3 regions of the Pseudoalteromonas sp. SG45-3 genome follow, and region 1 is predicted to be linked to each of the others. Evidence: predicted binding sites of a transcription regulator. Region 1 holds the regulator's gene; each other region holds the start of a gene.
The links. Region 1 encodes ArgR, which controls arginine synthesis, uptake and breakdown. Its sites were predicted from a motif close to ANTGAATANNTATTCANT; they were not measured.
Positions count from the first base shown of each region.

Region 2: argC (N-acetyl-gamma-glutamyl-phosphate reductase) is a predicted target of ArgR. The motif match lies at 2,053-2,070, and genes of this name have one in related genera.
Region 3: gltB (glutamate synthase large subunit) is a predicted target of ArgR. The motif match lies at 4,151-4,168, and genes of this name have one in related genera.

Region 1 covers NZ_JACJEN010000002.1:177,426-188,409, forward strand. Annotated here, with positions in the region: gene lpdA (dihydrolipoyl dehydrogenase) at 1-1,346, shown strand, start outside; gene H5126_RS03230 (tRNA-uridine aminocarboxypropyltransferase) at 1,483-2,163, shown strand; gene H5126_RS03235 (hypothetical protein) at 2,174-2,689, opposite strand; gene H5126_RS03240 (Fe(3+) ABC transporter substrate-binding protein) at 3,626-4,630, shown strand; gene H5126_RS03245 (iron ABC transporter permease) at 4,630-6,261, shown strand; gene H5126_RS03250 (ABC transporter ATP-binding protein) at 6,262-7,311, shown strand; gene H5126_RS03255 (Dyp-type peroxidase) at 7,360-8,259, shown strand; gene argR (transcriptional regulator ArgR) at 8,267-8,734, opposite strand; gene mdh (malate dehydrogenase) at 8,960-9,892, shown strand; gene ispB (octaprenyl diphosphate synthase) at 9,977-10,948, opposite strand.
Region 2 covers NZ_JACJEN010000004.1:6,873-17,856, forward strand. Annotated here, with positions in the region: gene H5126_RS06140 (ornithine carbamoyltransferase) at 1-116, opposite strand, end outside; gene argB (acetylglutamate kinase) at 124-891, opposite strand; gene argC (N-acetyl-gamma-glutamyl-phosphate reductase) at 892-1,902, opposite strand; gene argE (acetylornithine deacetylase) at 2,127-3,275, shown strand; gene H5126_RS06160 (hypothetical protein) at 3,329-4,261, opposite strand; gene radA (DNA repair protein RadA) at 4,337-5,722, opposite strand; gene H5126_RS06170 (PilZ domain-containing protein) at 6,086-8,563, shown strand; gene serB (phosphoserine phosphatase SerB) at 8,584-9,612, opposite strand; gene H5126_RS06180 (AhpA/YtjB family protein) at 9,765-10,385, shown strand; gene H5126_RS06185 (TatD family hydrolase) at 10,352-10,984, opposite strand, start outside.
Region 3 covers NZ_JACJEN010000005.1:226,418-237,401, forward strand. Annotated here, with positions in the region: gene gltB (glutamate synthase large subunit) at 1-4,049, opposite strand, end outside; gene H5126_RS08610 (efflux RND transporter periplasmic adaptor subunit) at 4,748-6,001, shown strand; gene H5126_RS08615 (ABC transporter ATP-binding protein) at 6,044-6,754, shown strand; gene H5126_RS08620 (ABC transporter permease) at 6,758-8,071, shown strand; gene H5126_RS08625 (ABC transporter permease) at 8,083-9,291, shown strand; gene H5126_RS08630 (sigma-54 dependent transcriptional regulator) at 9,363-10,694, shown strand; gene H5126_RS08635 (PAS domain-containing sensor histidine kinase) at 10,694-10,984, shown strand, end outside.

The sequences.
Region 1 (10,984 bases):
ACTTGGGCTTAGAAGTTACATTAGTAGAATCTCGCGAAACATTAGGTGGCGTATGTCTTAATGTTGGTTGTATTCCTTCTAAAGCACTTTTACACGTAGCTAAAGTGATTGATGACGCAGCAGAAATGTCATCTCACGGTGTTACTTTTGGCGCACCAAAAATCGATCTTGACCAAGTTCGTACTTGGAAAGATTCTGTAGTTGGCCAGTTAACTGGTGGACTAGAAGGCATGGCCAAAATGCGTAAAGTGAAAGTTGTATCTGGATACGGCAAATTCACTGGCAGCAATACTTTAGTAGTTGAAGGCGCAGACGGCGCTACAACTATCACGTTTGATAACGCGATTATTGCAGCAGGTTCTAAACCTGTTAACTTACCTTTCATCCCAGAAGATGACCGTGTAATTGATTCAACTGGCGCACTAGAACTTAAAGACGTACCAGAAAAGCTACTTGTACTTGGTGGTGGTATTATCGGTCTTGAAATGGGTACGGTTTACCGTGCTCTTGGTTCTGCAATTGATGTTGTAGAATTTGCTGATCAATTAGTACCAGCAGCTGATAAAGACATTATCAAAATTTACCAAAAATACGTAAGCAAAAAATTCAACGTAATGCTTTCAACTAAAGTTGTTGGTGTTGAAGCTAAAGAAGACGGCTTATACGTAACGTTTGAAGGTAAAAACGCACCAGCAGAACCAGTACGTTACGACAAAGTACTTGTTGCAGTTGGCCGTACTCCAAACGGTAACTTACTTGATGCTGAAAAAGCGGGCGTAAACGTTGATGAGCGTGGCTTTATTAATGTTGATAAGCAATTACGTACTAACGTAAGCCATATTTTTGCAATTGGTGACTTAGTTGGCCAGCCTATGCTTGCGCATAAAGCGGTTCATGAAGGTCATGTTGCTGCAGAAGTTATTTCTGGTCAGAAGCATTTCTTCGACCCTAAATGTATTCCTTCAATAGCGTACACAGACCCAGAAATCGCTTGGGTAGGTGTTACTGAGAAAGAAGCAAAAGAGCAAGGCTTAAAAGTTGAAACTGCGGTATTCCCGTGGGCAGCATCTGGTCGTGCAATTGCATCTGCTCGTACTGAAGGTTCTACTAAACTTATCTTTGATAAAGAAAGTGGCCGTATAATCGGTGGTGCTATGATCGGTATTAACGCGGGCGAAATGCTTGGCGAAATCGGTTTAGGTATTGAAATGGGTGCTGATGGTGAAGACTTAGCGCTTACAATTCATGCTCACCCAACATTGAATGAATCAATCGGCCTTGCAGCTGAAATTTTTGAAGGTTCAATCACTGATTTACCAAACAAAAAAGCAGCTAAAAAGAAGTAATTTAACTTCTTAGTATTTGCTTAAAAAACCCAACTTCGGTTGGGTTTTTTTATGTCTATTTTTAACTTAGATAAATATAAGATTAAATAACAAGAAGTCGTTACAATGCGCGCTTAATTAATTGAAGGTAAATACAGTGAAAAACTCAGTTTTAGCATTACGCGCTCAACAAATAAGTGAATCTCGTCGAGAGTTTAATGCTCGAGGCGGTAAATTAGATCGCTGTGAACAATGCCTGATTGCTAAGCACTACTGTATTTGCAAAGGTGTTGAGCATGCAGATTGTAAGGCCGCTGTGTGCTTACTGATGTATCATAATGAAAGCTTTAAACCTTCTAATACAGGGCGTTTAATTGCTGAAATAGTGCCAGATAACCACGCATTTAGATGGGATAGAACAGATCCTAACCCCGCTCTTTTAGCTTTAATAAATGATTCGCAGTATCAGCCAATGGTCGTCTTTCCTGCTGAAGATGTAGAAGAGGGCAGAGCCATTACAGAAGTGAGTATTGAATCAGGTAAAAAGCCGCTATTTATATTCTTAGATGGTACGTGGCGCGAAGCTAAAAAAATGATTCGCAAAAGCCCTTATTTAGATAACTTGCCTGTACTTTCTGTTACTGCTGATAAACTATCTGATTACCGATTACGTGTAGCCCCTCATGCGCATCAACTAGGCACTGCTGAAGTGGCTATTATGGTATTAGCACTTGCGGGCGAAATGGATGCATCGACAAAATTAGAGCAGCATTTTATTAAGTTTCGTGATGCGTATTTATTGGGTAAGCGCAATAAAGGCCGACCGCTAGAAGGTTAATTTTACGAAGTTAAGCAAATGCTTGCTGATTTTTTAAGTGAGCAAGTGCTTTATTTTGAATTGCTCTGAAGCCTTCTTCAGATGTTAATTGTAAAACAGTATTATACAATTGACTTATACTATTATGCACTTGAATAAACGAGATACAGTCTTCACCAATCATTTCTTTTGCTTCTTCAACTCGTTTTAAAAAGTAGCAGTTAATGTCTATTTTGCCATTAAATTGAGTCGTTGCAATTGCGTCTGCTATTCTATTAAGTTGATAACTAAACTCATCAGGTCGAGCACCTTCACCCCACTTGCTAATACGAATGTCGCGTTCTAACTGATTAATTTCGTTAAGTATATTTTTAAACTCACTCATTGGCATATTTAAAAAGTTATAACCTTTGGGGTTAAATAAAGCTTTATAGGGATTTTCGCTGGGGGTTTGGGCACTAAATACACCAATTGGTTTTGCTGTACTTGCGTCTGATACTTTACATAAAAAGGTATTACTTTGAGATGTTTTAAAATTCATATCCATTGAGTATTTATGATCCTTGCGTTATTTAGTTATCGGCGCAATTAATAAAAAACTTAGCGAAATTTAAAATATTAATAAAGTATTTTAAGGTCTTAGCATTGATTTGCTGTGACGCGATATTACTCAGTAAAGATTAGTGATAGTTGCTCAGTGCTTTACTCACCCAAATTTTAGGCAAAGAAAAGCGCGCTCTATCTCTAGGCGCGCTTGCGGAATCTTCTAATTTTCTGCATCCTGCAATTGAACTTAATCAACTCCAATTTTCACTAATCCATGTTTATTACTATATTACTTTTTAGTTCTATGTAATGTAGACCGTCCGGGCCTGTATCCTTTAATTCCTAAACATCCTGTAGGGTAAATACTATTACCAAATCCTTAATTACACTTCCTAGTGTATCCTTGTTTTAACCAATCCCTTGTGTTGCCTTAAAGGCCTGTCCATTTATTCCTTCAACATCCTGTTGAACAACTTAGCCTTGTTGTTATCCTTTTCGCATCTTCCTGACGCTGTCCTTTTTACAACATTGCGTTGTGATACTCATCCTGAGCCTGTCCTAAAATCCGTGTTGTCCTGATAACCTAATCATTGGTTGGTTGAGTAAGCAGTCCGTTTCCTTTTACTCAATAAGCGTCATTGCTTGGTTGATGCGTAAATTATAGTGCAATAGAGCAACTAAAATAGAGATAAAACTACATTCAATTAGTGTTTTTGCAATAGCAATAAAAATAAATTTCATATAATTCATGGGTTTAATTGTTTTTGCGTTGTTTTTTATCTTGTTTTTTACTCATTAGCTGTCACATCCGTAAGACATCTCTTACACCGTATTTCCTTTTTGGGCGTTATTTACATATTTACATTTATTTAAAGTGTGCACTTTTAGAATGAGCACGGTAGAATTCGTTGATAATAACAGTTATTTAGGTGGAATAATGAAGAAAGTATTTGCACTTGTTTTAGGGGTAGTTGCATCGGCACCAGTCTTTGCAAACGATGTTGTTAACATCTACTCTTTTCGTCAACCGTTTTTAATTCAGCCAATTTTAGAAGACTTTACAAAGCAAACAGGCATAAAAACCAATGTTGTTTTTGCTAAAAAAGGGCTAATTGAGCGTGTTAAACGCGAAGGCAAGCACAGTAAAGCTGATTTAGTATTAACCTCTAACTTTAGCGCGCTTATTCAATTAGAAGATTTAAAATTAACACAAACTATAAAAAGTGACAGTGTAAATAATAATGTTCCAGCCGCCTTTCGTGACGGTGATGGCCAATGGGTTGCGCTTACTAAGCGAGTGCGTAATGTGTATTCATCAAAAGAGCGAGTTGGTGAGTTACCTAAGCTCACTTATGAAGATTTAGCAGACTCTAAATACAAAGGACAAATTTGTACGCGCTCAGGCAAACATCCATATAATTTAGGTTTAGTAGCTTCTATGATTGCACACCATGGTGAAGCGCAAACTAAAGAGTGGCTTGAAGGTGTGAAGGCTAATTTAGCGCGCAAGCCTCAAGGTAACGATCGTGCTCAAGTTAAAGCTGTTAAAGAAGGTTTATGTAACTTGGCATTAGGCAATAGTTACTATCTTGGCAAAATGCTAGAAGATAAAGAGCAAAAAGGTTGGGCTGAGGCCGTAAATATTAACTTTCCGAATCAAACTAATCGTGGCTCACACATAAATGTTTCGGGTGCGGTTATTACCAAATATGCTAAAAACCCTGAAAATGCATTAAAGCTCATCGAGTATATGACCGATAGCAAAGCACAAAACATGTATGCCTCATTAAATATGGAGTATCCAGTTAAGTCGGGTGTTGAACTATCAAGTTTGGTTGCCTCTTGGGGTAGTTTTAAAGAAGACAGCTTGCCACTTGATGAGATTAGTAAATATCGTCCGTTAGCGCTTAAGCTAATTGATGAGGTGAAGTTCGATCTTTAATGACTAATAAATTTAAGCTGTCTAAATGGCAGCTCTTTGCGTGGTCGACAGGCTTAATTCTATCGGCTCCGTTGTTTTTTCTTCTTTTTGAATCTCTACAAGGTAGCTCTGAGGTGTTTTCTCACCTGTGGGATACCGTGCTTTGGGATTACATAAACAATACCGTATTGCTTGTTTTAGGTGTTTGCGTCCTTAGCTGCGCCATAGCTTTGCCACTTGGGTGGCTAACGGCTTACTGTAGTTTCCCGGGTAAAAAACAGTTTGAATGGGCTCTTATGCTGCCCCTTGCTATGCCCACCTATATTATTGCCTATGTATACACTGATTTATTAGATTATGCGGGCCCGGTGCAAATAGCGCTGAGAGACTGGTTTGGCTGGCAATCTCCTAGCGACTATTGGTTTTTTGATATACGTACACTACCCGGCGCCATAGTTATGATTGCCTTGGTGCTTTACCCGTATTTATTTTTAATTTTTAAAACGGCCCTTCGCGAGCAGTCATTCAAATTAGTACAAGCTAGCCAGTTAATGGGGCTATCTCCTTGGCAAAGCTTTTTTAAAGTTAGTTTAGTGCTCTCTCGTGGGGCTATTGTGGCGGCTCTTGCGCTTATAAGTATGGAAACCATGGCTGACTTTGCAACAGTGAGTTATTTTGCCGTAAGTACATTAACAACCGCCGTATACGATACGTGGTTTGGTTATTACTCACTTACAGCGGCCGCTAAAATATCGGGTGTGATGTTATTACTGTTATTTTTAGCATTAATGGCAGAGCGCTTTAGTCGCCGAAACCAAGCGGTATTTGAGCGCCAATCAAGCGTAAATAGTGAATCTCTCTATGTATTAAAAGGAAAGTCTGCTTGGCTCGCAACGGCATTTTGTAGCTTTATTTTACTTATCGCTTTTGTAATTCCTATTGCAGTACTTATAAATTACGCCATTACCTACTTTGATAAAGCATGGAATGTTGAGTTTTTTAGTTACGCTTGGCAAAGTTTAAAAGTGGCAGTGGTTGTAAGTGTTATAACCATTACATTGAGTATTTTTGTTGTTTTTTATCAGCGTGTGGCAAAGCAAACGTATCCGCTTGTTCCCGGGCGTTTAGCAAGCACAGGCTATGCGTTGCCAGGAACTGTACTCGCTATTGCGGTTTTGTTACCCCTTACATTATTAGAGAACACCATTAACACAGCACTCGAGCCGTATAACTTAGACATTGGCTTACTGCTTACAGGTAGCATTCTTACTATTATTATTGCTTATATTGTTAGGTTTTACGCCATTGCACACGGAGCAATTGAGTCGAGTTTTTTACGTATTAGTCCATCACTTGATATGGCAAGCCAATCAATGGGTAAAAGCCAAGGGCAAACGCTGCGTTTAGTGCACCTACCTTTACTGCGAAGAGGATTGCTCACTGCTGCCTTATTGGTATTTATTGAGTGTATGAAAGAGTTGCCAGCTGCGCTATTGCTCAGACCGTTTAATTTTGAAAGCTTAGCTACTCATGTATTTCAATATGTGAGCGACGAGCAATTAGAGCTTGCTTCAATATCTGCATTATTTATTGTTATCGTTGGGTTTATTCCTTTGTATTTTATTAATCGTTCTATGGAGCAGCGTAGTTAAATGAGTAGTTTAATTTTACAAGGCGTGAGCTATCACTATAACGGCACAAAGGTTATTCACGATTTAGATTTAACAGTGGGTAAAGATGAAATTGTTTGTCTACTCGGGGCGAGTGGATGCGGCAAAACAACCACATTAAAGGCGATTGCAGGTTTAATTGAAGCCAAGCAAGGGTCTATTTTTATAGACGGTAAATTAGTGAGTGATGAGCAATCTTTTGTCTCACCTGAGCATCGTAACATCGGCATGATGTTTCAAGATTATGCGTTGTTTCCGCATTTAACGGTGGCAGATAATATTGCATTCGGGCTTAGTAATATGAGCAAAGCTCAAAAGCAGCAACGCGTTGATGAAATGCTTAAGCTTGTACATTTAATTGGCTGTGCTGACAGGTTTCCACACCAGTTATCGGGTGGCCAACAGCAACGCGTCGCTATCGCTCGTGCATTAGCTTATAAACCTAGTTTATTACTCCTTGATGAGCCTTTTTCAAACATCGACACACAAGTACGCTTTGAATTAATTGCTGATATACGTCGAATTATTAAGGCAACTCAAGTATCTGCTGTATTTGTTACACATTCAAAAGAAGAGGCATTTGCCTTTTCAGATACACTGGCCATTATGCATCGCGGTAAAATTGAGCAACAAGGCACGCCTGAGCAGCTTTTTGCAGCTCCATGTTCAAAGGAGGTTGCAGAGTTTCTGGGTCAGGGCATATACTTAAGCGCAGAAGTGTTAACCGCAACTGAATATAAAACACCATTTGGTTTAGTCGAATCTTATGTTGAGAGTAAGCATAATGTAAGTGCAGGGCTTATATATGTGCGCCCTCATCAAATAGAATTAGTGGCAGATAACCAAAGTGACAAATTCAGCAAGCGAGCTGCAATCATAAGTCGTCGCTTTATTGGTTCGGCGTATGTTTATTCGCTTGTTATTGATGAACAAGAAATTGAAGTTGCTGCACAATATGGCCAGTCATTTGAAAATAATGATCAGGTTATAATAAAAATAAAACCTCACACGGTGAATTTTTTCGAATCGTAATTAATTTGTTATTCGCTGTGTTTTTATCTGTAAAACTAAGGAATAACAATGGCGCAAGCGCAATCAGGGATTTGTGCTGAAGCAAACTTACACGGTTTGCACTTATTTTTTAATGTGTTTGATGGTCAAGACGAATCACTTCGCGCAAAGTTAAAACAAGTAAGCGCTATAGAAGAAGAGTTTAGCGATCAATTTTCAGAATCAATGCTCTCTTGTATGGTTGCTATTGGTGCGCAATACTGGCCGCATATCCTCCCTGAATACATTCCAAGCGAATTACAGAGCTTTCCCAATATAACCCATAGCGATCACCAAATGAGCGTACAACCGTGTGATTTATTTGTACAAATTCGCTCTGACCGTGAAGATGTTAACCATTTATTTGCGCTGCAAATTTTAAAATTATTTGCCCCCGATGTAGAGCTGGTGGAGCAAATTCGGAATTTTCGCTTTTTAGATGGTCGTGATTTTAACGGTTTTATTTATGGTGGCGACACCGCACATGGAAGAAAAAAGCGCGCTACGGCTTTAATCAGCAACCCTGGTAGCTTTGAAGATCAGGGGAGTTATATTCATGTTCAGCGTTATAAACATGATTTAACTATGTGGCAGCATTTATCATTGAGTGAGCAAGAGCAAATAATGGGACGTACGCGTCTTGATAACACGCTAATTACCCCAGCGATCGAAACCAGCCATGCTTCGCGAAGTGAGCTAAAAGACGAAGAGGGACAACCGCTACTATTAAATCAAAGCATGCCTTATGGCGACGTGTATGAGCAGGGAATGTTATCAATTACATGCGCTTGTACGGGCACCGCATTTGAAAAAGTACTTAATAGTCGTTTAGGGGAAGGGGATTGCTACGACCACTGGCTTGATTTTACTCAAGCCGATATGGGCTCTGCTTTCTTTGCACCTTCAATAGGGTTTTTAAAACAAATTTAATTTGCTATTAAACCGTATCAAATAAAATGCGAACACGTTCAAGTGTTACATCTATTTCAGATATTTTAGCAGGAGCGATAAAAATAGTGTCATCGCCGGCAATAGTTCCTAGTACGCCATCTGCTTTACCTAATGAATCTAATAAACGTGCAATAAGCTGAGCAGCACCTGGGCTGGTACGAATGATGATCATCATTTCGTTGTGCATAATGTCGATTACTAATTGGCGTAATGGGCTTTTAGCCGTAGGTACACCCATTTCAGCAGGTAAGCAGTAAACCATTTCTTGTTTGGCATTGCGTGTGCGTACAGCGCCAAATTTACTTAACATGCGTGAAACTTTACTCTGACTTATATTGTCAAAACCTTGATCTTTTAACGCATCAACTATTTCGCCTTGAGAGCCAAAATTTTCTTCTTTTAATAGTGATTTAAATGCTTTTACCAGTGCTTCTTGTTTATCTTGTGGTTGCATAGTCTTTATTCGTTTTTGTTATTTATGCCGCAAATTCTACACAAAAATGAATAATTATGCAGCAGTTGTTTAGTTAACTTGCCAGTTTGATGCGTTAAATCACATAAGTTTACGACTATGGTCGAAAATATACTTGAAATAGACAGGATAAATTTGTTTTTAGTCGCTAATTTCATTATCTTAAGAGCCACAAATGTTTCCTACCTCAAATTACGGAGAATTCCAATGAAAGTTGCTGTATTAGGTGCTGCAGGCGGTATCGGCCAAGCGTTGTCTTTATTATTAAAAACAGGCTTACCAGCTGGCTCTGAATTATCACTTTATGATGTTGCACCAGTAGTACCAGGTGTTGCGGTTGACCTTTCTCACATCCCAACAGATGTTAAAGTTGCAGGCTTTGGCGCAGACGATTTAAATAAAGCGCTTGAAGGCTCTGACATCGTTCTTATCCCAGCGGGTATGCCGCGTAAACCAGGTATGGATCGTGCTGATTTATTCAATGTAAATGCTGGCATCATCAAAACTTTAGCAGAAGGCATTGTTGCCAGCTGTCCTAAAGCGTTAGTAGGTATTATTACTAACCCAGTAAACGGCACAGTTCCAATTGTTGCTGAAGTATTCAAAAAAGCAGGTACTTACGACGCTAAACGCGTATTCGGTATTACTACGCTTGACGTTATTCGTTCAGAAGCATTTGTTGCTGAACTTAAAGGCGTAGACGTAGCAACTGTAAAAGTACCAGTAATTGGTGGTCACTCAGGCACAACTATTCTGCCTCTACTTTCTCAAGTTGAAGGTGTTTCTTTCACTGATGAAGAAGTTGCTGCACTTACTCCACGTATCCAAAATGCGGGTACTGAAGTTGTAAATGCTAAAGCAGGCGGTGGTTCAGCTACGCTATCTATGGGTGCTGCTGCAGCTCGTTTTTGTATGTCTTTAGTTAAAGGCCTACAAGGTGAAGAAGTTGTAGATTACGCTTACGTTGCTGTTGAAAATGGCGATGCAGAGTACTTTGCACATCCAGTACGTTTAGGTAAAAACGGTGTAGAAGAAATTCTTTCTTACGGCGAACTAAGCGCATTTGAAACAAAAGCAAAAAATGACATGCTTGAAACTCTGAAAAAAGACATCAAAGAAGGTGTTGATTTCATGGCGTAATAGCCGGTTTAAGCAACAAAAAGCCTGCATTTGCAGGCTTTTTTATTGCTCAGAATTAATGTCACACTGTGTAACTAGTTAAAACTAGTGGTCGCGGTCAACCGCAATACGGGCAAGGCTTATAAGTGCTTGCTTATAGTCAGACTCAGCTAAAAAGTCTAAACAGGCAATGGCTTTTTCGGCCTCAAGCTCTGCTTTTTGCATTGTAAACTCAAGCGCATTAGTTTGTTTTAGTGCAGTTAAAATTTCTTCTAAATGCTCCATACCATTACTGTGCTCTATTGCATCACGAATGAGCTGTGTTTGCTGCTCGCTACCATGTTGCATAGCATAAATAAGCGGAAGGGTTGGTTTGCCTTCAGCTAAATCATCGCCAATGTTTTTACCTAGCTGCTCAGCATCTGCATTGTAATCGAGTACGTCATCTACTAGTTGAAACGCAGTACCTAAATGCATACCGTATAGGTTTAGTGCATCAAGTGTCGCTTGGTCTTGCTCTGTGATAATGGCAGCAAGGCCTGTAGCTGCTTCAAATAATTTAGCCGTTTTAGAGTAAATAACCTGCATATAGCTGGCTTCAGTCGTATCTGGGTCATTGCAGTTCATCAGCTGCAATACTTCACCTTCAGCAATAATGTTTGTTGCATCGGCAAGTACTTGCATAATCTGCATTTTTCCAAGGCCAACCATAAGCTGAAATGAGCGAGTGTAAATAAAGTCACCAACCAATACGCTAGCAGCATTACCAAATTCAGCATTTGCTGTAGGCGTGCCACGTCGTAAGTTTGATTCATCTACAACATCATCATGCAATAGCGTTGCTGTATGGATAAACTCAACAATTGTTGCAAGTGTTATGTGATCTTTACCCTGATAACCGAGCGCTTTGGCTGCTAAAATAGCCAGCATTGGACGAACGCGTTTGCCGCCACTGCTAACTATATATAAACCAAGCTGATTAACTAACGCCACATCTGAGCGCATTTGCGCATGTATAAGTTGATTGACGTCATTCATATCGCTTTCGATTAACGCCTGGATAGCTTTTATATCCATTGATCTCCGAGCCAATTTTTATGTGTGAACGGCGCA
Region 2 (10,984 bases), on a different contig from region 1:
CCCGCTAATACATTGCTGTATTTTTCTGGTTTTGCTTTTATATCTTGCGCTAACTTTAATAAATTAAGTGCGCCTTCTTGGTCTAACTCTAAACCCGTTAAAAAATTCTCAAACATAATAAACCTATGGTGTAATCTTAGTTCCGACATGCTCGCCTTGTAGCAGAGCAGTTAAATTTTCTGGCTTTTGCCAGCTGGAAATATACACACCGCGTCGTAAATGTTGGGCAGCGTGAAGGCTGGTCTTAACTTTGACCTCCATCCCGCCCACAATTACTCCATTTGTAATTAAAGTATCAATGTGTTTTGTGTCAAGTTGATGTAACGGCTGTTTATTTTCGTCAAGCACTGCTTCAACATCCGTCATAAAAATAAGCTCAGCATTTAAGTTACTAGCAATAGCCGCTGCAGCTTCATCTGCATTTACGTTGTACCAAAGCCCTTGCTCATCAAAGCCTATAGAGCTAACAATCGGTAGGCGACCTATTTTAAGTAAATCATTAACAATAGAATCGTCGTTGCTTTTACATTTACCCACTAAGCAAAGCGCTTTTAGCTTTTGAGTGGCAGTAACACCTGCCTCAAAAAGACTTAAGCCGACAGGCTTGTGCCCAGCACTAATAGCTTGAGTCATTAATTGTTTATTAGCGCAACCTGCAAGCGCACCCACTATATAAGGCATTTGCTCTGCTGGGCTAATACGTAATCCTTGGTGTTTAGCACTGGCAAAACCCGCTTGTTTTAACCATGTATCAACTAAAGCGCCACCGCCATGTACAATGACAAATTCATCATTTGTTTGCTCATTTAATACATCAAACAACGCTTTTGCTGCATTTTCTGTATTAAGTACTGCACCACCTAGCTTAATTACCCACGTTTTTTTACTCATTTAAAACGCTCCTCTTAAACCAGTGGTATGATCTAAATTCATAGAAATATTAATACACTGCAAAGCTTGTCCAGCAGCGCCTTTTAATAAGTTATCAATAGCAGACATCACAATTAACTGCGTTCCTTGTTGCTGCCAGCCAATATCAACAAATGGCTGCTTAGCTACACCTTTAATTGAAGGTACTTTATCGCCTAATAAACGAATTAATGGCTCGCTCGAAAGTACTTGATAAGCCGATGCAACGTTTTCCTTGGTAACGCCTGGCTTAAGCTGTACATAAATAGTTTCTAAAATACCGCGCGGAAAGCTACCTAAGTGCGGTGTAAACAACACTTTGTGGCCAAGGTGTTGTTCAATTTCAGGGCCGTGGCGATGGTTAAACAAACCATAAGGTGCAAGCGACACTTCACAAAAATGTGTTCCTACACTGGCTTTACGCCCTGCGCCTGTAACGCCCGAAACCGCATTAATAATAATACTTTCGCTGCTCAATAAGCCTGCTTGCTTAAGCGGTTTTAGCGCATTAAGCGCTGCTGTTGGGTAACAACCTGCAACAGCAATTAGCTTTGCATTAGCGATAGCATCATGGTTCCACTCAGCTAGACCGTAAGCCGCTTCATTTAAAAGCTCTGGATGTTGATGCTCAAAACCATAGTAAGTAACGTAGTCGTCATTGCTTGCTAAACGATAGCCACCAGATAAATCAAATACCTTTTTACCCATAGCTAAAAATTGCGGCGCTAAATCAACACTTACTTTGTGATCGGTACATAAGCATACGTAATCAGCATCACTTTGAATGTCATCAAAAGCTGATACGCTAAGAGGAAGTAAAGGGCAGTCTAGTAAGCCAAGGTGCTCTGGGTATAAATCACTTAGCAATTTATTTTTATCTAAGCTACCCTCAGATACATAACAGCCTGTTAAAGTTAAGTTTGGATGCTTAGCAACTAAACTTGCTAACTCTGCGCCGCTGTATCCGCTTGCGCCAATAATCACTACATTCATTTGTTACTCGTTATCTTAAAATTAATTACTACTTATCTATAATGTTCGCTTAAACTAGCTTAGACGCTAATTAAGTCTTTTTTATTAATGAATTTTGATTATCGTCGCATTATTTTCATGGCGTTACTTTTAATATATTTATGCTTAAAAAGTGAATTGATATTCATCATAAATACTTTTATATTGTTATGCAATTAAATTGAATAATAATTTTGGATTTTTTTATGCCTTTGCCTTCGTTTATTTCCATGTACCAACAATTGATTGCAGCCCCTTCTATTAGTGCTATTGAAGACAACCTGTGTATGAGCAATAAAAACGTAATTGAACTCCTAGCCAGTTGGTGCGAAACAATCGGTTTTACGTGTGAAATTATAGAATTAGAAGGAGGTAAAGGGCGCTATAATTTATTAGCAAAACGCGGAGAAGGTGATGGCGGATTAATGCTAGCTGGTCATACCGACACAGTGCCTTTTGATGACAGTCGTTGGAATCATAATCCATTTAAACTTACCGAACTCGATAACAAATTGTATGGGCTAGGAAGTATTGATATGAAAGGTTTTTTTGCTTTTGTATTACAAGCGATTAGTGAACTTGATGAAAAGCAGCAAACTCAGCCTATTTTAATCCTTGCCACCGCCGACGAAGAAACAACGATGGCTGGTGCACAACAAATATGTAAGCACCCGAATTTAAAACCTGCGCGTTGTATAATAGGCGAACCTACTGATATGACGCCAGTATTTATGCACAAAGGCCATATGAGTACAGCAATAAGAGTGGTTGGTCGCTCTGGGCATAGCTCCGATCCCGAACGTGGTCTTAACGCCATTGAAGTAATGCATAAAGTGATTACAAAATTGATGATCTTAAAAGAACAATTAAAGCATAAGTATTCAATAAACCACTTCGAAATCCCTTATCCAACATTAAACTTAGGTAATATTCATGGCGGCGATAACGCGAATAGAATTTGTGGTTGCTGTGAAATGCATATAGATATGCGCCCATTACCAGGTTTAAGTGTACAAGAACTACAAGCATTAGTACTCGATGCAACGAAAGAGATAAATCAGCAATACCCAAATGCGGTGAGCGTTATTGATTTACATGAACCAATACCGGCATTTAGTGGGAGCACCGACAGTGCTTTAGTAAAAATGGCTGAAAAAATAGCGGGGCAAAAAGCGGTCGCAGTAAATTACTGCACTGAAGCGCCGTTTATCCAGCAACTCGGTTGTGAAACGATTGTAATGGGCCCAGGCTCAATTAACCAAGCACACCAGCCTGATGAATTTTTAGCGATGGAAAAAATAAAACCATCACAACAAATAATCACTGATCTTATAAAAGCAAATTGCTTTAGCTAATAAGATTACAATAAAGGCGCCAATTGGCGCCTTTATTAATACAGAACTAAGGCCTAATCACCTTTAACTTCTAAGTTAATAAACTTAACTAGCTCTTCAGGTTGCCCTACTAGCATCATAACTTGTTGGTTAATTTCCATCATAGTTTTACCTTCAGGTAGCTTTGCAGACACACTGAATGAATTTAAACCTTTCGCAAAGCTAGTTAAAGCCTCTGCAATATCTTCAGTTACAGGAGCTTGTTGTAACTGTTGCTCTAGCGTCATTTCCATTTGCTCAAGCGTCATACCTTGCTTTTCAAGCTCGCTTGAGAGTAAATCTTTTAATTTACCCTGGTTATTTAAGGCAAAGCTAACATTACGCGGCTCTAATTTACTCATTGCTTGCATAACAAGTGTTTGCTGCTGTAATTCTTGCTCATACGTCAGCGGTTGATCACCCGCTTCTTGCTGCGCCTTGCTAATAGCCAATGAAGCATCCATTAACGCTTTTGAATTAGCTAAACCCATATCCATATTAAAACTAACAATGTCTTTTGCATCAAGCTTAACTACTACATCACTATTGCCAGACTCTTCATCGTAATCAAGTGATGAATGTAAGTCGTAACTTGCCGACGCTAACATTTCGTTTGTATCAGCTGGTAATTTTGATACGAAGCTTTTATCAAACTGAAAGCTTTTTACATCAAATGATGTATGTGGTGATATTTTATCCGGCTCGTAGCCAGTTATTTCAATGCTTTGAATATTAGCAACATTGTCACCTTCAGGGCTTATTACTTCCATGTTTGTTATTTCTACACTCTTTGAAATAACACTTGCCGATAAACCAGCGTATTTAAATGTAGCGCCAGTTTGCTCGCTTACTAAAGCAAGTTGCTTATCTACTTCTGCACGCACTTCTTGAGTTGCTACGTAGTTTGCGTAACTAACACCACCCACGCCTGCGGCCACAAGAGCTGCAACTATAACTAATTTTTTCATGTCATTTCCTTATTTAATTCTTTCTATAAAGTGTCTCAACTTAAGAGTAACACTGAAGAACATCACCGATAAGTGTTAATTAATCAAACTAAGTAACTCATGTACGGTTTTTACAGGGGTAATTTTAGCGCCTAGCCCTTCCATCGATTTATGGTAATTGCGAAATGGAATATATATTTCTGTAAAACCATGTTGTGCAGCCTCTTTAACACGCGGTACACCACTGTCTATTGGGCGTACATCGCCGTTTAAGCTAAGTTCTCCCATAATACACGTGGTACGAGGTACAACAAATTCGTTTAAACTGCTAAGTAGCGCGGTTACTAATGCTAAATCGATGCAGGTTTCTGTCTCATCAATTCTTAAACCACCCACAATATTAAAAAACGTATCGTGAAATATTTTAGTTTTAGTATGCTTACGTAATATACCGGTCAGCATTTTTATACGATTCATATTTAAACCAACACAAACACGCTGCGGAAATTCAGCTTCTGTTTCGGTAGTTAAACATTGAATCTCAAGCAATAAATTACGATTCCCTTTACGAATACAGGTAATAGTAGAGCCAGGTGAGTCGGTGGTTGAACCCGATAAAAATATTTCACTTGGATTATCAACGCTTAACATTCCACGTTCACACATTTTAAAAATGCCAACAGTATCAATATCACCAAAGCGGTTTTTATTTGCCCTAAGGGTTCGTATTTGCCCATCGTTGGTATCTATGTGTAAAAGCGCATCAACAATATGTACAAGTGTTTGAGGGCCTGCTATTTCGTTATTTTTATTTACGTGAGCAATAATGAACATGGTTACATCATTTTGCTTACAGTACTGAGTTAATGCTTGGGCGGCGCTTTTTACCTGCGAAGGCGAACCTGGGCTACCATTTGCCGTATCGGTTACAACAGCTTGAATAGAGTCAATAACAGCAAACTTAATTTTATTTTTCTCGAGCTCTTCGATGATGGTTTCAACGCTCGTTTCTGAAAGTAAATAAAGCTCGTCCGGGTTATAGTTTAACTTTAAACGATTTACCCTGTTTTTAAACTGCGATAAAGATTCTTCTGCCGTACAGTAAAGTGACGGCATCCGTTGTGACATTCTCGCCACTAGGTCTGATAGCAAAGTTGTCTTACCCGCCCCCGGATCGCCCGAAATTATATTAACAGAGCCAGTAGTCACCCCGCCGCTTAGTACGCGATCAAGCTCGCCGATTTCAGTTAGCTGCTTTTCAGCCTCTGATGTAGCAATATCATTGATTTTTTTAGAGCCACCACCAACACCACCAGCATAACCACCAACGTTTGCTCGTATTGATGCTTTTTTACTGTGCCCTGCTGAAGGCTTAAATTCCGCTAATGTGTTCCACGCACCGCAGCGACATTGACCCTGCCAACGTTGATAGTTCATGCCACATTCGGTACAAACAAATTCTACTTTTGCCGCTTTAGCCATTGATAACTTTACCTACTATTCTTTAATTAAAAAAATTCTTACTATTAAGCGCTTATTTTGCCATTTCAGGCATTTACTTAGCAACAAACTCTTGCCTGCTTAAAAATCTAGCGTCACAATCAATAAATACACATGGTGTTTCTTTTTAGCTATAATTTAGGGCATACTTTTTGCTTTGTAATAGTTTAAAGTAACTTGCCAATAAAATGGCAAATAACACATACATAACAAGAGCTAAACAGTAGTAACTCAAATAATTGTACCTATATTAATAACATAGCGCGATTTAACGTTTATTGAACTTCTAATAAATGGACTTAACAGTATACCTACTTTTTCAATTAGACGGTGATGGTTTTATAAATGGCTGATGACATAATGCTCAAACACGAAGACCTCGTGAATGAGTTAAAAACATATTTAGGCAACGCTAAATTTGATCTGATTTTCAAATCAAAAACCGCAGGGTTAACTAAACCTGAGCAATTTTTAATGAAAATGGAAATGTCGCGTTTATCTCAGCCAGTGGCACGTTTTGTTGATCTTCGGGGATTAGTGACAGGCCAAGTAAAACCATATGAGCATAACGGCAAGCAACACTTTATGGATGACACAGCCATTGAAGTGTTTGAAAAAGCGCTTAAACAACATGGTGAATACACCTTAGCTGTTTACGAAGCCGTAATGAATACAGAAAATAACCACCGCGTATTACAAAAACAAGCAGCCGAAAAATCAGAGTTACAAGAGTTAGAAAATAACTTAAACACTGAAGTAATTAAGTTTGCCTCTTACGAGAGCCGCCGTGAAGAGCGGATGAATTACTCAATAAAAGTAACGATTGATTACAAAGATAAAAAGAACATTGCTGCTAGCACCTCAGATATATCTTTAAGCGGTTGTAAAGTTAAGCTTGCAACGCGCTACTCTATAAAAAAAGGCGAACTCATCGCAATGCGCTTAGTAGGCCTTGAGCAAGACTTTGAACTTGGCCTAAAAAACGGTATTCAATACGAAGTTGTTGCAGTAGAAAATATCTCTCGTGAATTTAATCACATCCGCTTAAAGCGCACTTATATAGAAAACAACGATGCCTTTAATGACTTTTTAGAAAGTTTTATTCATGGTAATAAGCGTCGTTATAAAGTAAATCTAGATAATACGCTCGATGCTGTAGTATCAAAGGGGTATGAGCAGTACTACATTCCTCGCGTAACGTCTTTATATGTGTTTTTAAGTAAAAAAGATGAGCAATATTACCCAAGCCTTAGCCTTACCACTGAAAATAATATTTTTATTCAGCGCTACTTTACCGATGAAAGAAAAATACCGTGTTTGTACAATATACTTAATCATCAGCGTATTACACAATTACTAACTCAAATTACCGCAGTAAAAGAAGATTACCTCTATACATTTACACATATATCATCAGGTAAAATTTATTACTACTCAGCGACGCGTACAGAGTTAAATAACAACCCTAAATTACGTGATCTATTTTTAGGTTTTGGTAGCCAAAAAGAGAGCTGGCAGTGCTTTAAAATACAAGTAATGCCAAGTCATCCAGATGATTCTTTTATACCGCTTTCACTACCTAATAGTGCCGGTGAAAATATAGAAAAATTAAATAAGCCGCCTTCACCTCGTGTAAAAGGCCTTATAAAAGATGTTAAGTATATTGTTGTACTTACAAATATTGGCAATAAAGCTGAACAAGCAAATTATAAACAACTTACTTTTGATAAAGCATTAGTAAATCAGCTCAAGCACTTTGGCCACGCAAAACACAAAACACCACCCTACTTAGATATTGTGCCACTTGAATACGTAAATTTACGCTCGCATAAGCGCTACCTTTATAAAACACCAGTTAGTGTCACTATTAATGATGAGGTATTTAACGGCTATACACGTGACTTTTCGGTAATGGGTTTGCAGTTAGAGTGCGAACAACCTGCCACATTTAAAAAAGGCGATATAGTACTTTTAGCATTCCCTGAACTTCAAAAAATAACTAAAAAGCATAAGCTTAGTGAACTAAAGTACGAAGTAATGGCCATCAGTAAGTCATTTACTACTATTAACCTAAAAGCAAATCGTATTGCTGATTTACCCCATGCTGGCGTGACCTTTTTTACTCAGTTAATAGAAGGGAATAAAGATAAGCTAAAAGTTTCTGAAGAGGCACCTAAAGTAGAAGGCTTATCTACCGCACTTAGAAATATGGTTACAAAAAGCGTTTGCCAATTTCCGCTATATTTACACAAAGAAGCTGCACACTTTAAAACCGGCGCAATTGGATATGGATTATACGCCAGTCCTATTCACGTAATTTTGCAAAACTTTGGTTTATTAAGTAACAAAACTGACTTTTCGAGCATTCTGACTGAAGAGCAAATTATTAATGTAATAACACCAAATATTAAAGATCGCAGCCGCCAAGATGCACCACTTGCTTTTACACTTGCTATTAACTTCGATCCTCGAAAAGGCAGTATTGAAGAGGCTATTGTTAGCCAATGCGCTTTAGGTGAAGACTACTCAAGCTTTTATAAACAAATTAGTAAAGGTATTACATCGCAACTTATATTCGTAATGCGTTTGTATATATCGCGCACAGGTCGCCCCGATACTGATTATCTTTCTAATGAGCTAAAATACGTAAGTCAGTACGCAATGCACAAAGCTAAAGATTTAGAAGAAGCCTTATGGGCCGTAGCTGGTGTAGGTGATGTAGTAGATATAACTGAAGAAGCGCTAAGCCATTTAGAACTAAAAAAAGAGCAAGTAGCACAAATGAGCCGCCGTAAGCTAATTTGGTTAAACCGCTTACGTTAAGCGGTTTAACTTAATTTATTTTAAAGTGTTGGTTGTTTTTCTAACGGAATAGCCAACATATACAACAATTGCAATAATGACCCATCACAAATAGCCGCCTGTGCTTGCTCAACCACTTTTGGCTTACCATGTACGGCCACACCTAGGCCAGCTTTTGCCATCATGACTAGATCGTTTGCGCCATCTCCAATAGCTACAGTTTGTGCTTTTTTAAGCCCTAGCTTTTGCTGAAGCACCTCTAAAACGACCGCTTTTTGCTGTGCATCGACAATCGTACCCAGTACTTTACCTGTTAGCTTGTCGTCTTTAAATTCGAGCTCATTAGCGTGCACTTCATCTAAATTAATCAGCTCTTGTACACGCTCTGCAAAAGGCACAAAACCACCTGAGGCAATCGCCAAATACCACTTATGTTGCTTTAAAATTTGGCACAGTATTTTAATACCAGGCATCAATGGTAATGTACTTTTCAGCTCTTCAATTAAGCTTTTTTCAATACCTTCAAGCTTAGCTACACGCTGATATAAACTCTCACTAAAATCAAGTTTTCCCGCCATTGCAAGTGCAGTTACAGAAGCAACTTCATCGTATACGTTCGCAAGGCGTGCTATTTCGTCTATGCACTCAATAGTTATTGCAGTTGAATCCATATCCATAACCAATAAACCAGGCTCATATAAATTAGGCGGCGTAGCAACTTGCACTAATTGACAATCAAGCGTGTTTGAAAATTCTTGTAGTACTAACGGGTTTATAGTTTTATCTGCATTTTGCGCGTAAAAACACAGTGCTGGTGCAAGCCCTAAATCAGGTTGGTATTGGCATATAGCGGTGACGTTTTGGTTATGTGTCGCTAAAAAGTCAACAATACTGGCAATGTGTTTTTCTGCAAAATCACCTGCAAATGCGATGCTAAATAACCCTAATGCTTTGTTTGGAATATAATCGAGAGGTGTAGATACACCACCACTATAGCTAAACCATTTATTTAGAGTTAAGTGTTGTAATGGTTGCTCAGCAGCTTGCTGTGCCATGTTGATTTGCGACATGGGATCTCCGTGTTTATTTTTATTTTCCTGATAGTTGGCATCTCAAAACTGCTATTCTCAACACTAAATTCGCCATCAGGTGGGGTTTAAGGTTATAGTTAGTGTAGTTGTAACATCAAATCAAAATGCTGTCAGTAGCATAAACGGTGACTATGAAAAATAACCATATTAAAAACCCTATAAGCGCATCCCAAAGAAAGCGACTCGTTCGCTTAATTCTTGCGGCTGGCTGTTTTGTATTACTAAGCTGGGTGGGTGTTAATAGTAGTTTTCAGAGTCACCAGTTACTTTACGATAGCGCCGACAGCACCGCAAAAAGCCTCACTCAGTTTATGGCTTTAAATGTTAAAACACCTTTAATCGAAAAAAATAAACCCCAGCTCAATGCAATTTGTAACGATATAAGTAAAGATGAGTTCGTGCTTTCGGCCACTATTTACGATCAACAGGGTATTTTATTAGCCAGTAGCGACAATTGGCAGTCGCACCATGTTTATGGTCAACTTTCTGATTCTACCCCCGGAATAAGTAAGTTAAAAACACCTTTTATGGAACCTGTTATAAGCGATGATGACCGCCCTATAGGTTTTGTATCTATTACTTATTTAACTCGCGCTGCAATATCCGACAGCCACAATCATTTTCATGACTTAGGCAGGCAGGTTTTACTAATGCTAGTGATTGCTTGTATTTTTACGTGGCAGTTAGGCCGTGGATTAAAGCGCTGGCAGGTAAATCGTTATATGCAAAAAACATCTGAACAAGAATCATAAAGTTGCTTTGCAAGCGTCTCTTTTTCGCTGTGTGGCTTTAAATCACATAGTGCGTCAAACACATCAGGTATATGCAATGGCGTGTTAACCTCCCCTTGGTAGCCACTTAAAGGCATTGAAGGTGAATCTGTTTCAAGCACTAAGTGCTCGGGCTCAATAGCGGCAATAACAGCACGGGTTTTAGCTGCACGTTCATAGGTAATAACACCGCCTACGCCAAGCTTAAAGCCCTGTTTGATATAGTACTTCGCTTGTTGGATTGAACCTGAAAATGCATGAATTACTCCCCCATTTTTTGGCTTACAACGTTTAAACGCTTGCGCAATTAAATCATGGCTTTGCCTGTGATGTACAATGAGCGGTAAACTTAGCTCATTAGAAAGCCCTATTTGCTGTTCAAATAAATAAGTTTGTTTAGAGAGGTTTTCAATGCTTCGATCAAGCCCACACTCACCAATAGCCACCAGCTGATGCTTATTTGTAGTTGCAAACTCGAATAACGCTTCTATGTGCAATTCTTTATGTTGATCTAAGAAGTAAGGATGCAGCCCTGCCGCTATTTTTATACTTGGATAGGTTGCTTTGAGCCCTATAAGAGT
Region 3 (10,984 bases), on a different contig from region 1:
CGAACTGCAAAGCGCTCACCGGCACAACCCGCTGCAAACAGTTTTCCGCCTGTAGCGCCGTACAAACATGTGTTTCCAGCAATGGTTGCTTTATGGCTTTCAAAAGATGAGCCAAGTGGTGGACGAATAACTAACTTACCGCCTGCCATGCCTTTACCTACGTAATCGTTAGCATCGCCAACCAATGTCATTTCAAGACCACCGGCATTCCAAACACCAAACGATTGACCCGCCGTACCGTGTAATTCAATTGCTACGGGGTCTGCCGCCATACCTTGATTACCGTGTTTATCAGCAATATAACCCGAAAGCATTGCACCTACAGAGCGGTCAGTATTACAAATACGACTCACAAGCGAGATACCGCTTGACGTATCAATTGCCTCTTGCGCTTTAGCTAATAAACTTTCGTTTAACTTACCTAGATAATGCGAACTGTTAGGCGCACTACAATAAAGCGTTTCGCCAGTTGGGTTGTTCGGCTGAGCAATAACAGACGATAAATCAATTTTCTTCTGCTTTGCAGTTTTGCCTTCAATTTCTTCTAATAAATCTAAACGGCCAATTAAGTCAGTTAAATTTGCAACGCCTAGGCTAGCCATAATTTCACGCGCTTCTTGCGCTATAAACTTAAAGTAGTTCATCGCCATTTCTGGTAAGCCGTGATAATGCTTTTGACGAAGTGTTTCATCTTGTGTTGCAACACCGGTCGCACAGTTATTTAAGTGACAAATACGTAAGTATTTACACCCAAGGGCAACCATTGGACCAGTACCAAAACCAAAGCTTTCAGCACCTAAAATTGCCGCTTTAATAATATCTAAACCTGTTTTTAAGCCACCATCTGTTTGCAGGCGAATGCGATGACGAAGGCCATTTTCAACTAGTGCTTGCTGTGTTTCAGCAAGTCCAAGCTCCCATGGGCTACCCGCATATTTAACAGAAGTAAGTGGGCTTGCGCCTGTACCGCCATCGTAGCCAGAAATAGTAATTAAATCGGCATATGCTTTAGCAACACCTGTTGCAATGGTTCCCACACCTGGCTCTGAAACAAGTTTTACAGAAATAAGTGCTTTAGGGTTTACTTGTTTTAAATCGAAAATTAGCTGTGCTAAATCTTCAATTGAGTAAATATCGTGATGCGGTGGTGGCGAAATTAACGTAACACCTGGTACCGAATAACGAAGCTTAGCAATATACGGCGTTACTTTTTCACCTGGTAATTGTCCACCTTCGCCTGGTTTTGCACCTTGCGCTACTTTAATTTGAATAACGTCAGCACTGCGTAAGTAATGAGGCGTTACACCAAATCGACCTGAAGCGACTTGCTTAATACGCGAGTTTTTTTCTGTACCATAACGCAGTTTATCTTCACCGCCTTCACCCGAGTTTGAACAACCACCTAAGCGGTTCATTGCAATTGCTAGCGCTTCATGCGCTTCTGGTGATAACGCACCAATACTCATTGCTGCTGAGTCAAAACGCTTGTATAGGTTTTCTGCAGACTCTACTTCATCAATGCTTATACCTTGCTCAGGTAATTTAAGCGCTAACATATCGCGCAAAGTCGCAATTGGACGATTATTAACTAAATCAGCGTACGCACTGTAGTCTTTATAATCACCTGAGCGAACCGCTTTTTGCAGTGTTTGAATAACATCTGGATTATAAGCATGATACTCACCACCGTGAACGTACTTAAATAAACCACCGTGGCTTAATAATTTACGCTTACTTAAAGCAAGTTTGTGCAAACTTTGCTGATCGTCATCAAAGTCGGTAAAACATGCACCTTGTATGCGACTTGCAACGCCTTTAAAGCACATTTCAATAATCGCATCAGATAATCCCACCGCTTCAAACAACATTGAACAACGATAAGACGCAACCGTACTTATGCCCATTTTAGACATAATTTTGTATAAGCCTTTATTAATGGCTTTACGATAAGCAAGGGTCACTTCGCAATACGACTTATCAATAATTTTGCTGTCGCTCATCGCAACTAACGATTCATACGCAAGGTATGGATAAATTGCCGTAGCACCAAAACCTAATAGCACAGCAAATTGGTGCGCATCTCGCACGCTGCCAGTTTCAATGATAATATTTGATTCACAGCGCAAGTTGTTATCAACTAAGCGTTTTTGTACCGCACCTACAGCCATAGCTGCTGGAATTGGTAAATTTATTTCATCAAAGTTACGGTCAGTTAAAATAAGCATGATACAGCCCGCAGCTGCTTTTTCTTGTGCTTGGTCACAAATACGCGTAACCGCGTTTTCTAAACCCTCTTCAACTGTGTAGGTAATATCAATTTTACAGTAGCTGTAGTGCGCTTCATCAGCATTTAATAGCTGCTGCATATCTGCGTACATTAAAATTGGTGTATCAAACTGTAGGCGCTTAGCGTGGCCTGTTGTTTCGTTAAATACGTTTTGCTCACTACCAATACAGGTTGCAAGCGACATTACATGGTTTTCACGTAGTGGATCGATAGGTGGATTTGTTACTTGCGCAAATTTTTGGCGGAAGTAATCATAAAGTGAACGATGCCCTTCACTAAGCACAGCAAATGGCGTGTCATCACCCATTGAGCCTGTCGCTTCTTGGCCGTTTTCACCCATTACACGAATAACGCTATCTAGCTCTTCGTTGGTATAACCAAACATTTTTTGATATTTAGCTAGCGTTTCGTCATCAAATGAGCGATTACCAGCGTCTTGCTCAGTAAGTTCTTCAAATGGAACTAAACGTTTAACGTTTTCTTCAAGCCATGACTTATAAGGATGGCGAGATTTTAAATCTTGATCGATTTCATCCGAGTGCCAGATTTTGCCAAGTTTAGTATCAATAACTAATAATTCACCTGGACCAACACGGCCTTTTTCAACCACTTCATCGGCAGTGTAATCCCAAATACCCACTTCTGATGCAAGCGTAATAAAACCATCTTGTGTAATTACATAACGTGCTGGGCGAAGTCCATTACGGTCAAGGTTACACGCCGCAAAACGACCATCCGACATAACAATACCTGCCGGGCCATCCCATGGTTCCATATGCATAGAGTTAAAGTCGTAAAATGCACGTAAATCGTCGTCCATTGCACGGTTTTTCTGCCATGCAGGCGGAACGAGCATACGCATAGCGCGGAATAAATCCATGCCGCCAGCTAAAAATAGCTCAAGCATATTATCTAGGCTTGATGAATCAGAACCGGTTTCGTTTACAAACGGCGCTGCGCTTTGTAAGTCAGGAATAAGCGGTGACGCAAACTTATAAGAACGTGCGCGTGCCCACTGGCGGTTACCTTCAATAGTATTAATTTCACCATTGTGTGCTAAATAGCGGAAAGGTTGAGCTAAAGGCCAACGCGGCTGAGTATTAGTAGAAAAGCGCTGATGGAAAACACAAATCGCACTCGTCATACGAATATCAGCTAAATCTAGGTAAAAATTAGGTAAATCCGCAGGCATCATTAAGCCTTTATAGATAGTTACCAAACCAGATAAACTTGCGATATAGAAAGCTTCATCATCAACAATGCGCTTTTCAGCGCGGCGGCGTGCTACATATAAGCGACGCTCTAAGTCTTTAGAACGCCAACCTTCTGGCGCGCTAACAAAAATTTGTTCAAAACCTGGTAATTGCTGTACAGCAATAGGACCCAACATAGATGGGTCGGTTGGTACAACACGCCAACCTAAAATATTTAGCGTTTCTTTTTCTAATTCTTCGCTAAGTATTTGTTTTGCAGCTTGTGCTAAAACAGGGTCTGAATTTAAAAATATCATACCCACTGCGTAGTTTTTGCCTAAGTGCCAATTATGTTCACTGGCAATTGCACGGAAAAAGCTATCTGGTTTTTGTAATAATAAACCACAGCCATCACCTGTTTTACCATCGGCAGATATACCGCCACGGTGCTGCATGCGATCAAGCCCCGTAATAGCAGTACGAATAAGCCTATGACTAGCCTGACCATTAACTTGGGCTATTAAGCCAAAGCCACAATTTTCTTTTTCTAACTTTGAGTCGTATAACATAGACCCCTCCCCTTGCTGCACTGTTAGCGTGGATGAACTGCTCGACGATTTGCTAACAGACGGACAAAACTAGCCTCTATCTTAAATAGAGTCAATAGCACTTTGAATACATATTCACATTCTTGAATATTTCTCACTTCATAGCAAGATTTCTTTTTATCATTATTTTTAACATTTAGCGTTATTTTAACCACTATTTTTTCATGACACTGGTGTCAAGTTTAACATATTGTAAAAAACACAAGCACCCAAAGGTGCAGCTTACGTAAACGTAAAGGCGAGCAAAAGTGAATAAGTATTCAACAAATGAAGGGCTATTCAGTTAACATTTAGATAGTTTTATGCTATTTCATTACTTTAATGGCTTAACATCCCCGATTATTGCTGCTCATTAGTATAGTTATGAAAGTTCATGTCCTTTTTTGTACATTAATAGTGAATTTTTATTTAAAGCGGTGTCCGATGCGGACATAAAAACTGTCCGCGGACATCATTTTCATGAACAAAAAACAAAAAACACTTTAATATCAATGTGATAATAGTTGGCATATTAATCGTATAGCTTTACATATAATCGCTAATTGGAATTACCATGTTTACTCTAAGCTTATTTTTGCTCTCTCCTATTGCCGCCATTTGCACAGCAGCTTTATTACTGCTGTGCGAAAAATACATAAAAGCAATGTAGGGGGAATTAAATGATTAAAGATACCAGCGCACAAGACGTACAAGTAAAGGCACCTATAAGCTATAAAAAATACGCGATAATCACTGCGATTGTTTTCATTGTGGTCTCTACAGTTGCTTATATTTTTTTAACTAACCATAGCGCTAAAAGCTCTATTAGCCGCTCAAAAGTACAGGTTGCAAAAGTACATGTTAAAGCGCTCATTCGAGACATTGCCGCCAGTGGTAAAATTGTTGCTGCTAATGCTCCTAAAATCTACAGTCCAGAACGTGGATTTATAGATTTAAAAGTAAAGGCCGGCGATACAGTAAAGCAAGGCAACACACTTGCCCTGCTACAAAGCCCTGAGTTAACTAACGAATTAAAGCAACAAGAATCTGTGCTTAAACGACTACAAGGCGAGCAGCAAAGGCAGCATTTGCAAGCAAGACGCCAAACACTCACTTTAAATAAAACACTCGATATGGCACAAGTTGAGCTTAACGCCGCTGAGCGCGAAAATCGCCGGGCGCAGTTATCAATTCAAAAGCACTTAATTAGCCAAATTGATCTTGAAAAAGCAGTTGATGATTTATCACGTGCTAAGCTCTCCTATAAGCATGCGCAGCAAGAGGTATTGCTTGCCAAAGACACGCTCGCTTTTGAACTACAAGCTGCTAAAAGTGATGTAACCCGCCAACAACTTATTGTTGATGACTTAATCCGAAAAGTAAGCAACCTATCTATTAAAGCTACCGTTACAGGGATCGTGGGTAACCTATTAGTGCAACAAAAAGCCGCAGTGACGCAAAGCCAACCTCTTATGACTCTCGTCGACTTAAGTAATTTTGAAGCGGAACTTCAAGTACCTGAAAGTTACGCAAACGAATTAGGGCTCGGTATGGAAGTAGAGCTTAAGTTAGGCAATGAAACAGTGGTGGGGAATTTATCCGCCATATCACCAGAAGTTAATAATCGTGAAGTAACAGCACGCGTCCGATTTAAAGGTGTTACTAACAACATTCGTCAAAACCAACGCTTAACTGCACGTATTTTACTCGACAACCGAGAAGGTGTAATGCAGGTAAAACGCGGCGCTTTTATGCAGCAAGGCGGAATTTTTGCTTATAAGGTAGAAGGCAATATTGCAAAGCGCATACCTATTACAATAGGCGCCACCAGCATTAATGCGGTTGAACTTTTAAGCGGTGTTAAAGAAAACGATGAAATTATTATTTCAAGCTACAGCGACTTTAAGCAAGCCGATACGATTTTATTAAATTAAACAGACGTTCTCAACCAACACTAAAAATAATTAGGAACAACCATGTTACAAATGAACAATGTAAGTAAAGTATACCAAACAGAAATGGTACAGACCCATGCGCTTCGAGACTTTAACCTGCAAGTAAACGAAGGCGAATTTATTGCTGTTACCGGTCCTAGCGGCTCAGGAAAAACAACCTTTTTAAATATTGCAGGTATGCTCGAGCCTTTTAACGAAGGTGAGTACCTGTTAGATGGCGTTAATGTTGGCAGCCTAAACGATAACCAACGTGCTGATTTACGTAATCAAAAAATTGGCTTTATATTCCAAGGCTTTAATTTGATCCCCGATTTAAATTTATATGAAAACATAGAAGTTCCTCTTCGCTACAGAGGGATTAAAGCAAATGAGCGAAAACGTCGAATTGAGCAATGCCTTGAACAAGTTGGTTTAGCATCTCGCGCTAAACACTTACCTCAACAACTCTCTGGTGGCCAGCAACAACGTGTGGCAATAGCTCGTGCGCTTGCTGGTGAACCTCGTTTTTTACTTGCCGATGAGCCAACAGGTAACCTTGACAGCTTAATGGCTCGCCAAGTTATGGAGTTACTTGAACAAATCAATCGCGACGGTGCCACTATTGTAATGGTAACGCATGATAGCGAATTAGCCCGCCGTGCTCCGCGTAATATTCAAGTAGTTGATGGGCAACTTGCCGACTTTACGCTTTATCAGGGCTCGCAAACTATAAAAATAGCAACGGGGGTTTAACTAATGTTTATTCATTATTTAGATTTAAGTTGGCGCAGCTTCAAGCGCACCCCACTGGTTAGCTTTTTAATGGTACTTGCCATTGCGATAGGTATAGGCATAACAATGACCAGCCTTAGTGTTTATCACATGATGTCAGCCGATCCTATCCCTGAAAAAAGCAGCCAACTTTACAGTGTGCAATTACAAACAATGGACGATGGTAGTACGTGGTGGACAGAAGATAACATGCCACTGCAACTGACCTATCAAGATGCAGAGAACTTATTAAACGCACCCACGTCAGAGAAAAAAGTGGCTATGATGCGTACCGGCTTTTCAGTTTATTTAGACTCCGACAAAATAAAACCTTTTATAGGTAATGCTCGCATGACAACGCCTGACTTTTTTAGCATGTTTAATTTGTCATTTTTATACGGGGGGGCTTGGAGCAAAGAGCAAGAAGACTCTGCCGCACCTGTGGTTGTTATTACCCAAGAGATAAACGATAAACTATTTGCTGGAAAAAACTCTGTCGGAGAACTGATTTACTTAGATGATGCAAGCTATCAAGTAGTTGGTGTTATTAAACATTGGCCTCTCAATATTAAATATTATGATTTAAATAACGGTGCATTTAATCAAGTAGAAGAGTTATTTATGCCCTTTAGCTTAATAAAGACAAAAGAGCTCGTAAGTTGGGGCAATAGCAATGGATGGAAACACGAAAACACACCAACCTTTGCAGATAAACTGCAATCTGAGCAAGTATGGATCCAGTTTTGGGCAGAGCTAAATACGCTTGCACAAAAACAAGCCTATCAAAATTACTTATTAGCCTATATGCAAGAACAACATAAACGTGGACGATTTAATCGTAAAGAACTTGAGTATAAACTTCGCGATGTAAACCAATGGATGCAATATAACAACGTCGTCACCGAAGACAATAAAATTTTAGTGGGCCTGAGCTTTATGTTCTTAGGTGTCTGCTTAGCCAATATTTTAGGTTTACTTTTAGCTAAGTTTTTACGCAGAGCGCCAGAAGTAGGTGTAAGACGCGCATTAGGTGCTAGTAAAAGGCAAATATTTTTACAGCACTTAGTTGAGGTCGCCATGCTTGGCTTTATAGGTGGCATGCTAGGAATTGTACTAGCACAACTTGGCTTAATGGGCGTAGGGCAAAGCTACGACTACTATGAAAACTTAGCGACAATGGATTTAACCATGCTATTGAGCGCCCCATTGATTGCAATTACAACCTGCATTTTAGCTGGTTTATACCCAGCTTGGTTAGTGTGTAAAACCAATCCTGCTATTTATCTTAAGAGCCAATAAGGAATGTCACAATGTTAGAAATAAAACCTATATTTAACGCCTTATGCCGCTCAAAGGTGGGCGCTGTATTACTGCTAATTCAAATTGCAATTACCACAGCTATAGTCAGTAACGCTGCGTTTATTATTCAAGATAGAATTAGCTATTTAAACCAAGAAACGGGCTACCCTGAACAAGATATATTTAAGTTTAATGTAATGACCTTTGGTACTGATATTAACTTAAGTCAGCAGTTTGAGCTTGATGAAAGCATGCTTAGAAAAATGCCAGGCGTGGTCGATGCCGCATTAAGCAGTAGTATTCCACTATCAGGGAGTGGCAGCGCTTCGAGCTTTAATTTAAAACCTGCCCCACAAGAAGGCCTAAGTGTCAGGACCGCTTATTTTTTTATAGATGACCACGCAATTAATACCTACGGCGTTAACTTAATTGCAGGGCGAAACTTTACCGAAGATGAAGTGCTCGTTACAAACGAAATTACACAAAAGCGCACCAACGTCACTATAGTCACTAAAGCCTTACTTGATGAGCTCTACCCTGATGGAGATGGTTTAGGAAAAATAGTTTATTTTGGCGACCTACCACTTAAAATTATTGGCGTGATCGGAAAAATGAAAGGCCCGTGGCTCAAAGACAGTAAACCCGATAATCTTGCGTTAATTCCTTATATTAAAGCAGCAAGTTATGCACAAGTTGCCGTTCGTACTAAGCCTGGTCAGCGAGCAGCTGTAATGAAAGAAATAGAAAATGCCATGCTCGAAAATTACAGCAAACGCGTTATTAACAACATTAAAGGGCTTGATGAATTAAAAAATGAGTATACCGCTCAAGATCGCCTTATGATGCGCATGCTCATAGTATTAATCACTATTTTAGTGCTTATAACCGCTCTCGGTATTTTTGGCTTAACCTTATTTAATATTAGCAAACGTACTAAGCAAATTGGTACACGCAGAGCACTTGGCGCAAGAAAGTCAGCTATTGTTAGCTACTTTTTAGTAGAAAATGCATTAATTTGTAGCCTAGGTTTAGCCTTAGGTGTAGTAACAGCAATACTACTTGGGAAAATGTTAATGCAGTATTTTTCTGTAGCCGCACTACCGCCAAGTTATATAGCCGTTACCGCCATTGCCGTATTTTTAATGAGTTTACTTGCAGTATTAGCGCCGGCTAAACGCGCTGCCAATATTTCGCCCAGTATTGCAACTCGCACTATTTAATTATATGTAAATCACTATGCTACACTGCTTAGTAAGGCAGTGTAGCCATCAAAAAATTATAAAAATAACCTATGACTCATAAAATACTCATTGTTGATGATAACCAAGCAGTACTCGACGCACTTTCATTGTTGCTCGAGATCCACGACTTTTCGGTAGTCACTGCAACAAATCCGTTTGATGCTCTGCAAATAGTTCGCTATCAACGAATTGAGCTTGTAATTCAAGACATGAACTTTACCAGCGACACCACCTCTGGCGAAGAAGGTAAAGCGTTGTTTTATGAACTACGAGAAATAAACCCACACCTACCTATTATACTTATTACAGCCTGGACCGAACTTGCCACCGCCATTGAGCTTGTAAAAGCCGGTGCTGCTGATTACTTACCAAAACCCTGGGATGATGCAAAACTACTAGTTTGTATCAGTAATTTAATAGAGCTAGGCAGTGCTAAAAAAATAATGGCGACGCATAATCGCCATCAACAAGAACGTGAAGGTACATTTAAAAATGCAGACCTTGCTGGGCTAATATTTAAAAGTACTGCGATGGAACGACTGGTTACTATGGCGCTTCAAGTGGCTAAATCTGATATATCTGCATTAATTACAGGCCCTAATGGTAGTGGCAAAGAGTGTATTGCGCATATTATTCAAAAAAACTCCCCGCTTGTATCGCAGCCTTTTATTAAGGTAAACGCCGGTGCACTACCGCAAGAACTTATAGAAGCCGAGCTTTTTGGCGCTGAAGCCGGTGCATATACGGGGATAACCAAACAACGTATTGGTCGATTTGAAGCAGCTGATGGCGGTACGTTATTTTTAGATGAAATTGGTAATTTACCACTTTCAGGACAAATAAAATTACTACGTGTACTACAAACCGGCGAGTTTGAACGTTTAGGCTCAACACAAACACGAAAGGTAAATGTGCGGGTTATATCGGCCACTAACGAAAACTTACTACAAGCAATTGAGCAAGGTCGATTTAGGGAAGACTTATATTATCGCCTTAATGTAATTGAGCTCAATGTGCCTTCCCTAAGCGAAAGACAAGATGATGTTTTAGCACTTATTAGCCATTTTTTACCTCACCGAGAGCTGACTATAAACACAGAGCAAGCACTTCAACACTACAAATGGCCAGGTAACGTTCGAGAGCTAGAAAACGCTTGTAAGCGTGTAGCGGTACTAAAACCTACAGGTGCGCTTACAGTCGATGACTTTGCACTATCGTCACCGGTCACTGCTCAACAAGAAGCAAAAGCAGAGCCGACCAAACAGGAAATAGAACACGCAATGCGCGCTCATCAAGGTGTTATAGCCAAAGTGGCCCGTGAATTTGGTTTAAGCCGACAAGCGCTTTATCGTCGATTACAAAAAATGGGTATTGATTATTAATGCCAAACATTATTAGCAACTTTACCCTAAGCCAAAAGGTTGTATTAATTTGCGGGCTTTGTAGCGCGCTGCCTATTGTTATTATTGCCGCGCTAAGTGGCTTTGATATTTACTACACTCTGTTTTTAATATTACTAACGCTTACATTTAGCACTCTGCTTTCAAGAACTCTCACCAAGCCAATAAAGCTTGGCATGCAATCGCTTGAAACAGGATTACTTAATTTTAAAGATGGTGAGCTCTCCAGCTTACTAGCGTATAAAAGTAATGATGAACTTGGAAAACTATGC